3 regions of the Kribbella sp. NPDC026596 genome follow, and region 1 is predicted to be linked to each of the others. Evidence: riboswitches for the same ligand, from Rfam matches in the RefSeq annotation. Region 1 holds a riboswitch; each other region holds the start of a gene.
What was found. A riboswitch is a leader RNA that binds a small molecule or an ion and turns the genes downstream of it on or off. The one in region 1 is predicted to bind cobalamin.
Positions count from the first base shown of each region.

Region 2: another riboswitch for cobalamin. It lies ahead of metE (5-methyltetrahydropteroyltriglutamate--homocysteine S-methyltransferase); the one in region 1 lies ahead of AB0E63_RS06000 (SCO2322 family protein).
Region 3: another riboswitch for cobalamin. It lies ahead of cobN (cobaltochelatase subunit CobN); the one in region 1 lies ahead of AB0E63_RS06000 (SCO2322 family protein).

Region 1 covers NZ_JBEZYF010000005.1:162,487-165,755, forward strand. The annotation lists gene AB0E63_RS05985 (DUF3043 domain-containing protein) at 1-386, shown strand, start outside; gene AB0E63_RS05990 (aldo/keto reductase family protein) at 447-1,457, shown strand; gene AB0E63_RS05995 (hypothetical protein) at 1,454-1,663, shown strand; cobalamin riboswitch at 1,651-1,783, shown strand; gene AB0E63_RS06000 (SCO2322 family protein) at 1,875-2,582, shown strand; gene AB0E63_RS06005 (CbiQ family ECF transporter T component) at 2,583-3,269, shown strand, end outside.
Region 2 covers NZ_JBEZYF010000067.1:29,424-32,692, reverse strand. The annotation lists gene AB0E63_RS37165 (ABC transporter substrate-binding protein) at 328-1,194, shown strand; cobalamin riboswitch at 1,238-1,460, shown strand; gene metE (5-methyltetrahydropteroyltriglutamate--homocysteine S-methyltransferase) at 1,595-3,269, shown strand, end outside.
Region 3 covers NZ_JBEZYF010000082.1:6,193-9,461, forward strand. The annotation lists gene AB0E63_RS40295 (DUF3500 domain-containing protein) at 1-198, shown strand, start outside; gene AB0E63_RS40300 (vanadium-dependent haloperoxidase) at 227-1,378, opposite strand; cobalamin riboswitch at 1,646-1,785, shown strand; gene cobN (cobaltochelatase subunit CobN) at 1,817-3,269, shown strand, end outside.

The DNA.
Region 1 (3,269 bases):
ACGCCATGCGCACCGGCGACGACCGGTACCTGCCGGCCGCCGACAAAGGCCCGGTCCGGCGGTTCGCCCGCGACTACGTGGACGCCCGCTACTCGGTGATGGAGTTCGCGCTGCCGATCCTGCTGGTGGTGTCCCTGATCGGCGTGGTCTTCTCCCGGCAGTTCCTCTGGCTGGCCGGCGTGGTCAACCTGCTCTTCCTGGCGATGATCCTGCTGATCGCGCTGGACTGGTTCCTGCTCTCGGCCGGGCTGCGCCGGGCGGTGACGGTGAAGTTCCCGAAGGAGTCCACCAAGGGCCTCGGGTTCTACGCGGTCCGCCGGACCATGCAGATGCGCCGCTGGCGACTGCCCAAGCCCATGGTCAAGCGCGGCGAGAAGCCGTCCTGATCCTCGGTACGACGGGCGCCGGGACGGTGCCCACCGCCCGGGGACAGTAGGGTCAGGGGTATGGACTTCCGCTATCTCGGCAACAGTGGTTTGAAGGTCAGCGAGATCTCGTACGGGAACTGGCTCACGCACGGGTCCCAGGTGGAGAACGAACAGGCCAAGGCCTGTGTGCGGGCGGCCCTGGAGGCCGGCATCACCACGTTCGACATCGCCGACACCTACGCCAACACCAAGGCCGAGTCGGTCCTCGGCGAGGCGCTGGAGGGTGAGCGGCGCGAGTCGCTGGAGATCTTCACCAAGGTCTACTGGCCGACCGGTCCGTTCGGACCGAACGACACCGGCCTGTCCCGCAAGCACATCCACGAGTCGATCAACGCCTCCCTGAAGCGGCTGAAGACCGACTACGTCGACCTCTACCAGGCGCACCGGTTCGACACCGAGACGCCGCTGGAGGAGACGATGGAGGCCTTCGCCGACGTCGTCCGGTCCGGCAAGGCGCTGTACATCGGCGTGTCCGAGTGGACCGCCGAGCAGCTGCAGGAGGGCCACCGGCTGGCCCGGGAGCTGCGCATCCCGTTCGTCTCGAACCAGCCGCAGTACAGCATGCTCTGGCGGGTGATCGAGGCCGAGGTGGTGCCGGCCTCGGAGGAGCTCGGCATCGGCCAGGTGGTGTTCTCACCGATCGCGCAGGGCGTGCTCACCGGCAAGTACCTGCCCGGTCAGCAGCCACCGGAAGGTTCGCGGGCCACCGACGCGAACGGCGCCAACATGATCAAGCGGTTCCTCAACGACGACGTGCTGAGCCGCGTGCAGGAGCTGAAGCCGCTCGCGGACGAGGCCGGCCTGGCGCTGTCTCAGCTCGCCATCGCCTGGGTGCTGCAGAACCCGAACGTCTCGTCGGCCATCATCGGCGCGTCCCGCCCCGAGCAGGTCGTGGAGAACGTGAAGGCCTCCGGTGTGAAGCTCGAGGAAGCCCTGCTCAAGCGGATCGACGAGGTCCTCGGCGGGATCGTCGAGCGCGACCCGGCCAAGACCGCGCAGAACTCGCCGCAGACCCGGCCCGGCTCATGAGCTGGAGCTGGCGGTTCGAGACCGCGAGCGGCGCCCTGGTCGACCCGGGTGAGGTCGGCGGGGCGGAGTTCTCCGCTCAGGGTGACGCGGAGAGCTGGCTCGGTGAGAGCTGGCGGGACCTGGCCGAGCGTGGCGTCGGCCAGGTGTACCTGCTGGAGGACGGCCGGGAAGTCTACGGCCCGATGAGTCTGTCCTCCGCAGAGTAGGCTTCGGTCGAACCACTCCTGCGTGCACAGGGAAGCCGGTCCGAGTCCGGCGCTGACCCGCAACCGTAGGCCACCTCAGGTGGCGAGCCGGAACACTGTGCCGCAGGGAGACAGGCTCAACTACCCGCCGTGGTCCGCGGGTGGAGCCCCTACCCTGCCGGAGCAGGCGGGACCTCCTCCACCGGGCCATGAGCCCGATAGAGGACACGAGATGACTGCACACCGGACCGTACGACTGGTCCTCGCCACGCTGGCGGGTCTCCTGCTGGCTGGGACCGTCGCCACCACCGCCCAGGCCGAGGACGGCTATCGCTTCTGGGGCTACTACCAGTGGAGCTCAGGCCAGTGGGCCTTCTCCCAGAAGGGCGCTGACGCCGTCGTCCCAGCCGACGGGGCGGTGGAGGGCTGGCGGTACGCCGTCGGCGGTGCGAAGCCCCGCGTGCCGCGCGCAGCCGGCGACTTCGAAGCCATCTGTGGCAAGACACCGGCGGAGACCGGCAAGAAGCGCGTGGCTCTGGTCGTCGACCCCGGTACGCCGGAGGACGCGGTCAGCGGTGAGACTCCGGGACAGGCCACCGGCACCTGCGTGGTCACGGACACCCAGGCGAACGGCGCCAAGATCCTCGCGGCGGTCGCGCCGGTGCGGATCGAGAAGGGCCTGACCTGCGGCATCGCGGGCTATCCGGCCAAGGGCTGCGGGGATCAGGTGAAAAGCATCCAGGTCCCGGCCACCGACGCCCCCGTGACGCTGCAGATCGGTGCCGCGGTCGGCTCGACCGCGGTGACCTCTCCGGCCTCCTCCTCCTCTGACGACGGCGGTGATGGTGCGCCGTGGAGCGGGATCATCATCGCCGCTGTGGTCGTGCTCGCCCTGGCCGGCGGTGGTCTGGCCCTCAACCGCCGGCGCACCGCCAAGTAAGTGCGTACTGTCCATCAACTGACGCTGCCCCGGGCACTCCACCCGGGGGCCTGGTGGCTGTGGGCGCTCGGCATGGCCGTGGCGGCCAGCCGTACGCGGAACCCGGTGCTGCTCGTGCTGATCCTCGCAGTCACCGGATTCGTGGTGGCCGCCCGCCGCTCCGACGCTGCCTGGGCCAGCAGCTACACCGCGTTCCTCAAACTGGGTCTGGTGGTCATCGGCGTCCGCGTGGTGCTGCAGGCACTGCTCTCCACCCGTTCGCAGGGGAACACGGTGCTGTTCATCCTGCCGCAGATCCCCTTGCCTGACTGGGCAAACGGGGTCAAGCTCGGCGGCGAGGTCACCCTCGAGGCACTGCTGACCGCGCTGTACGACGGCTTTCAGCTGGCGGTCATGCTCTGCTGCATCGGTGCGGCCAACTCACTGGCCAGTCCGCGGCGGCTGCTCAAGTCGTTGCCCGGGGCCCTCTACGAGATGGGCGTGGCTTGCGTGGTCGCGCTGACGTTCGCACCACAGTTGGTGACGGACGCCCGCCGGATCCGCGCCGCCCGTCGCCTCCGCGGCCGCACTCGCGGCTCCTTCCGTACGACAGCCATGCCGGTGCTGGAGGGTGCCTTGGACAGGTCGGTGGAGCTCGCCGCCGCGATGGACTCTCGCGGCTACGGGCGTACGGCGCAGGTCCCCCGG
Region 2 (3,269 bases), on a different contig from region 1:
CGACTCCGGTGGCGGGGGCGTCTTTTCAGGGTAAGCCAGAAAACCAGTCCAGTTGAACACTGGTCTCACGATGCCGACGTGACCCTGCCCACAGGTCGAAGGCCGGAAAACCCTTCCCTCATTGACAACGCAAGACAATCGTCGCGTTCACCAAGGAATCCTCGCGCCAACCCAAACAGGACTTTTCCGCAAGGGTCACCCGCCCTTCGGGGCGGGTCGTGAGGCCTGCCGGCCGGGGGTCGTGAGGGTTGCGAGGTGGTGGTCGTGGGGGCTTGCGGGATCGGGGCGCGGGGCTTGCGGGGGCGGGGTGGCGGGTAGGGTCCTTGGGTGCGGATCGTTTCGTTGCTGCCGTCTGCGACCGAGATCTGCTTTGCGCTGGGTGCCGGTGATGATGTGGTCGGCGTGACGTTCGAATGCGACTATCCGGCGGCGGCGCGGGCACGGCGGATCGTGTCGACGACCGCACTCCCCGAGGGACTGACGCCGGGTGAGATCGACGCGTTCGTCCGGCAGCGGGTCGCAGCCGGCGAGGATCTCTATCACCTCGACGCGGGTGCCTTGCGCGAACTCGACCCGGATGTCGTCATCACCCAGGACCTGTGCAAGGTCTGCGCGATCGACGTGACCGAAGTAGCCGACGCCCTCAGCTATCTGGGCTGCCAAGCCGAGGTGGTCACCACCGATCCACACAACCTCGAAGACGTCCTCACCTCGATCGGAACCATCGCCAAAGCAATCGACCGCGACCCCACCCCGCTCCTGGACAACCTCCGTCGCCGGCTCCGCGCCGCGGCAGTCCGAGCCAACCGCACGCGGCCGCGGGTGGCGTTGCTCGAGTGGACGGATCCGCCGTACGCGCCAGGACACTGGTTGCCGGAGATGGTGGCGCTGGCGGGTGGCACCAACGTCCTGGGCGCCGCGGGTCAGCGTTCGACCCCGATCACCTGGGAGGAGGTCGGTGGTGCGCGCCCCGACGTGATCGTGTCAGCTCCGTGTGGGTACGACCTCGACGGTGCCGTCCGACTGACAGCAGACCTCTCGAATCTCCTCCCACCGAGCATCCCGGTGTGGGCGGTCGACGCGAACGGGTACTTCGCCCGCCCGGGTCCCCGGCTCGTCGACGGGATCGAGCTGCTCGCCGCCCTCCTCCACGACAAGACCCCGGATCAGAAGATCGCTCGACGACTGCGGTAGTGGCGTTCGTCTCGACGTACGGCGGTTCGCGGCCGGCGCGCGTACGCTCGGGTACGCCGACGGTTCGCGTGGTCATGTGGTTGTGATCGCGCGAGGCAAGAGGGAACCCGGTGGGAATCCGGGACTGCCCCGCAGCGGTGAACGGGAACGACCGCCGTCACAAGCACTGAACGCCCAGCGTCCGGGAAGCGACGGCCAGTAGGTCCACCGGTCAGCGACCGGTCCGCCCGTGAGTCCGAAGACCTGCCGCCGGTGCGCTCACCAACCCGGTGCGCGCGGGAACGGTGGTCTCGTGGGAGGACCCTGCCCGGTCGGCCGCATCCAACCGACCCCACCGGCACGGTCTCCCCGCGATCCGCCGAACCATCGGCACGCTCGCGAGGAGAGAGACGTGAACACCATGAAGACTGTGCTGGGCTACCCACGGATCGGCCCGGCCCGCGAACTCAAGAAGGCCGTCGAGAAGTACTGGTCCGGCGACAGCAACGCGGCCGAGCTGGAGGCAGCCGCCCACCGGCTACGGGCCGACACCTGGCACGACCTGGCCGGCCGCGGCCTCGACGTACTCCCCGGCAACACCTTCTCGTACTACGACCAGATGCTCGACCACGTGCAACTGTTCGGCATCGTCCCCGACCGCTTCCGAGGCCTCTCCAAGCTCGACACGTACTTCGCGATGGCCCGCGGCCGGGACGAGGTCGCGCCGCTGGAGCTGACCAAGTGGTTCGACACCAACTACCACTACCTGGTCCCCGAGCTCACCGAGAACACCGTCTTCCAGCTCGACGCGACCAAGCCGCTCGAGGACCTGGCGGCCGCACGCGAGCTCGGCGTCGACACCCGCCCGGTCCTGATCGGACCAATGACCTTCCTATTGCTCTCGAAGTCCGTCACGCCTGGGTTCGAACCGCTCAGCCTGCTCGACCGCCTACTGGATGCGTACGCCGACCTGCTCAACCAACTCGAATCCGCCGGAGCGGAATGGGTGCAGCTGGACGAGCCGGCCCTGGTCCAGGACCGCACCCCCGCCGAGCTCGACGCTCTCCGTCGCGCCTACGACCGCCTCGCCACACTCACCGACCGCCCACGACTCCTGGTCGCGACGTACTTCGGTGACCCCGGCCCCGCGTTGCCAGTACTGACGTCGACCGCCATCGACGGTCTCGCGGTCGACCTCGTGTCCGCCCCCGGACTCGTCGACCAACTCGCCGTACTGCCGAGTCTGCGGCGCAAGACCGTCGTCGCCGGAGTGGTCGACGGCCGCAACGTCTGGCGCACGCCGTTGGGCGACGCACTCTCCACCTGCGCGAAGTTGCTCGACTCGGTCGGGCAGCTGGTCGTCTCCACCTCCTGCTCGCTACTGCACGTCCCGTACGACGTGGAGGCCGAGGACGAGCTGGATCCGCGCGTCCGCGAGCGGCTCGCGTTCGCACGGCAGAAGGTCGACGAGGTCGTCGTACTCGGCCGGGCCCTCAGCGAAGGGGTCCTGGTCGATCTCGGCAACCCGCCCGGCGGACCGGTCGAGGAGTCCGGCCTTGCCCGTGAACAGGCGGTCCGCGACCGGGCGGCCGCGATTCGTCCCGCGGATCGACAGCGGCCGTCGTACGACGAACGCCGTACCGCGCAGGAGTCGATCGGGCTGCCGGCGCTCGCAACCACCACGATCGGTTCCTTTCCACAGACCGCGGACATTCGCCGGACGCGCGCCGACCTGCGGGTCGGTCGGATCGACTCAGCGACGTACGACGAGCGGATGCGGGCCGAGATCGCACGGGTGATCGGGCCGCAGGAGGAGCTCGGGCTCGACGTACTCGTGCATGGTGAGCCCGAGCGCAACGACATGGTCCAGTACTTCGCCGAGCAGTTGGATGGCTTCGCGACCACGAAACAAGGCTGGGTGCAGTCGTACGGCAGCCGCTGCGTCCGTCCGCCGATCCTGTACGGCGAGGTGTCGCGACCGGCCCCGATGACCGTGTCGTGGGCGTCGTACGCGCAGTCCCTGACCGAGCGGCCGGTGAAGGGGATGCTGACCGGACCCGTCACGATCCTGGCGTGGTCGTTCGTCCGGGACGACC
Region 3 (3,269 bases), on a different contig from region 1:
CGCCTGACCTTCGCCTGGGCCGGCGAGACCGAACCCGGCGTCGGCCACCGCCACTACTACTCGATCGCCGGCCCCACCTTCCTCGCCGAGTACGACAACACTCAGGACGACGCCAACCACATCCACTCAGTCTGGCGTGACGTTCGCAACGACTGGGGGATCGACCTCCTCGCCGCCCACTACGCCGCGCACCGCTGACGCGGCGCACGGCGCTTCGGGCTGACGCTCAGCTGTGGAGCGGCCGGAACTCGTGGTTGATCGTCCACGTGGCGGTGCGGTGACCGAGGCGGCTGGCGTCGGTCATGGCCTTCCGGAAGTGGAAGCCGAGCCAGATCCTGGCGTTCATGGTCTCGGCATCGAGGGCCGCGGCGCTGTCGTAGTGCCGAGTCGTCATGGTCACCGACGAGGAGATGTCCAGATCGAGGGACCGGGCGCTGAACAAATAGCTGAACACTCCGGTTGCGGCCCCGGTTCCGGAGGCGTGCCCGCTGACGTAGTCCGGATAGGGCGGCGTTTGCAGTAGCGACATCCAGGTGGGGTCGGCTTTCGTCGCCGGGTTCCGGTCGGTGTCGGCCAGCCGGATCGCGGTGATCGGGCGCCAGTAGGCGTAGTCGTACTTGCTTCGCCAGCAGGCAATCAGCGCATCGGCGATGCTCGTGCTGAGCAGGGCGAACGCCCGGGCGCTGGTGACGATGTCCATCCCCCGCGCGGTGACCTGGTCGCGAAGTGCCGTCTCGTACTGCAGCACCGCGTTGGCGTTCCAGAACAGCGCTGTCTCGGTCTGGAACGCGGTCCGGGTGGATCCGACCAGCGCGCCCTTGGCCTTCACCTCCGCGAAGTCCCGGGCATAGGCCTTCGACGTGATCGGGTCCGGCCCGGGCAGCCGGAACTGCGTCGGCGATCGGAGTGCCAGCGGTACGACGAAGCCGAGCCACGGGGCGAGCATCGGCGCGAAGGCGTCAGGTGTCGGGCGCCAGACTCCCGGAGCAGGCGTCACCGTCAGTTGGATGTTCGCGCCCCTGCCGTCGTTCTGTCGCGCTCGGATCAGGTTCGCGGCTGCGTGCCGGCCAACCTCGGTTCCGCGAACCTTGGCGCGGCCGTCGGCGATGCTGCCGAGCGACGCGGCATAGTCGGTGGCGAGGTTCGCCGCCGAGGCCGGGAAGTAGTACCGCAACACGTCGTACGCCGCCGTCGCGGCCGCCGCCTCCGACGACGCCTTGCCGCGGACCTTCGGTTGCTTCAGGTACGGCTGGTAGCGGCCCTCGATGGCCACCACCGCGTCGTACACGGCCAGCGAAACGAAGCCGAAGTACAGACTCCCCACCGGGACCGGGCTGGCGTTCTCGGTGTAGATCGTCCGCCGGCGATCGCGTTCCACTGGGTGATCACCGCCGGGTTCGAGTGGCTGCCGCCTGCCTGACTAGGCGCGGCGGTGAGGGCAGGAGCGGCGAGGCCGGCCGTCAGCACGACGACCAGGAATCTCCAGACCTTCAAGCGCATGATTGCCTCCTTCAGGTGAAGCCTGAGTGACGGCTTGCGCTGAAGAAGACGTTGCCGTGCGACGCCGAGAGGGCGTCCGCAGTACAAACCCTTAGCATTCCGGCCTACACCTGATGCCGCGTCGGGTCAACGGCGAGGCCTGTGCCCAGTGGGCCGGGACGTCGGTCGGCTAGAGTCGGCTCGTCATCGACGGCATCAGCAGGAACCCGGTGTGAGTCCGGGACGGTCCCGCCACTGTGAACCCTCATGGGGAAGTCAGGAACTGCCGCCGTCGTACCTCCGTCCGGGGCGTGGACACCCCGAGGAAGGACTGGGCGTGCCTGCCAACCTGCTGCTGCTCTCGACCGCCGACACCGACCTGCTTGCCGCTGCCGAGGCGGGTGCGGGCTGGGCGGTCGCCAACCCGGCCCGGCTGGAGCTCGACGACCTGACTCCTCTGCTCGACGCCGCCGAGGTTGTCGTGGTTCGCCTGCTCGGCGGGCGGCGCGCCTGGGAGGAAGGGCTCGACGCGGTCGTCGCGTCCGGCAAGCCGGTCGTGGTGGTCAGCGGTGAGGCCGCGCCCGACGCCGAGCTGATGTCGCTGTCGACCGTGCCCGCGGGGGCGGTGACCGAGGCACTGGCCTATCTCCGCGAGGGCGGCTCCGAGAACCTGCGCAACCTCGCCGGCTTCCTGCGCGACACGCTGCTCCTGACAGGCGACGAGTTCGAGCCGCCTCGCGCACTTCCGGCGTACGGCGTGCGTGGGGGGTACGTCGAGGACGACCGGCCGGTGGTCGGGATCGTGTACTACCGCGCGCACGAGATCTCCGGCAACACCGCCTTCGTCGACACCCTCGCCACCGCCGCCGCGGAGGCGGGCGCGCAGCCGCTGCCGGTGTACTGCGGCACCCTGCGCGGACTCGATCCGACGTCGTCCGAGAACGCCGAGCTGTTCGAGCTCCTGCGCAAGTGCGATGTCCTGGTCACGACGCTGCTCGCCGCCGGTGGATCCGTCGCGGCCAACGCGAGTGCCGGCGGTTCGGACGACGCCTGGGACGCCGGCGCGCTCGCGTCCCTCGACATCCCACTGATCCAGGGCCTCGCGCTGACGTCGACCCGCGAGCAGTGGCTGGCCAGTGACGCCGCGATCAGCCCGCTGGACGCGGCGACCCAGGTCGCGATCCCGGAGTTCGACGGGCGCCTGATCACGATCCCGTTCTCGTTCAAGTCGTACGACGCCGACGGACTGGCCCGGTACGCGCCGGACCCGGAGCGGTGTGCCCGGCTGGCCGGGATCGCAGTCGCGCACGCTCGCCTCCGCCACGTGCCGACTGCGGACAAGCGGCTCGCTCTGGTGCTGTCGTCGTACCCGACCAAGCACGCGCGGATCGGGAATGCGGTCGGTCTGGACACGCCGGCCTCGGCGGTCGTCCTGCTCGGGCAGCTGGAGCAGGCCGGGTACGACCTCGGCGGGCTCGACCTCAGCGAGCTGCAAGGGGCGGACGGTGCCGACGGGTTGATCCATCGGCTGATCGCGGCCGGTGGTCACGACGTCGAATGGCTGACCGACGAGCAGCTGGAGTCGGCGGTCGCCAAGATCCCGCTGTCGGTCTACGCGCAGTGGTTCGGGCGGGCGCCGGAATCGTTGCGCGAGGCAATGACCGAGGCCTGGGGCGCGGCGCCCGGTTCGCTGTACGTCGACACGTCCGGTGACGAACCCGCGATCGCGCTGGCGGCGCTGCGGTTCGGGAACGTGGTGCTGATGATCCAGCCGCCGCGTGGCTTCGGCG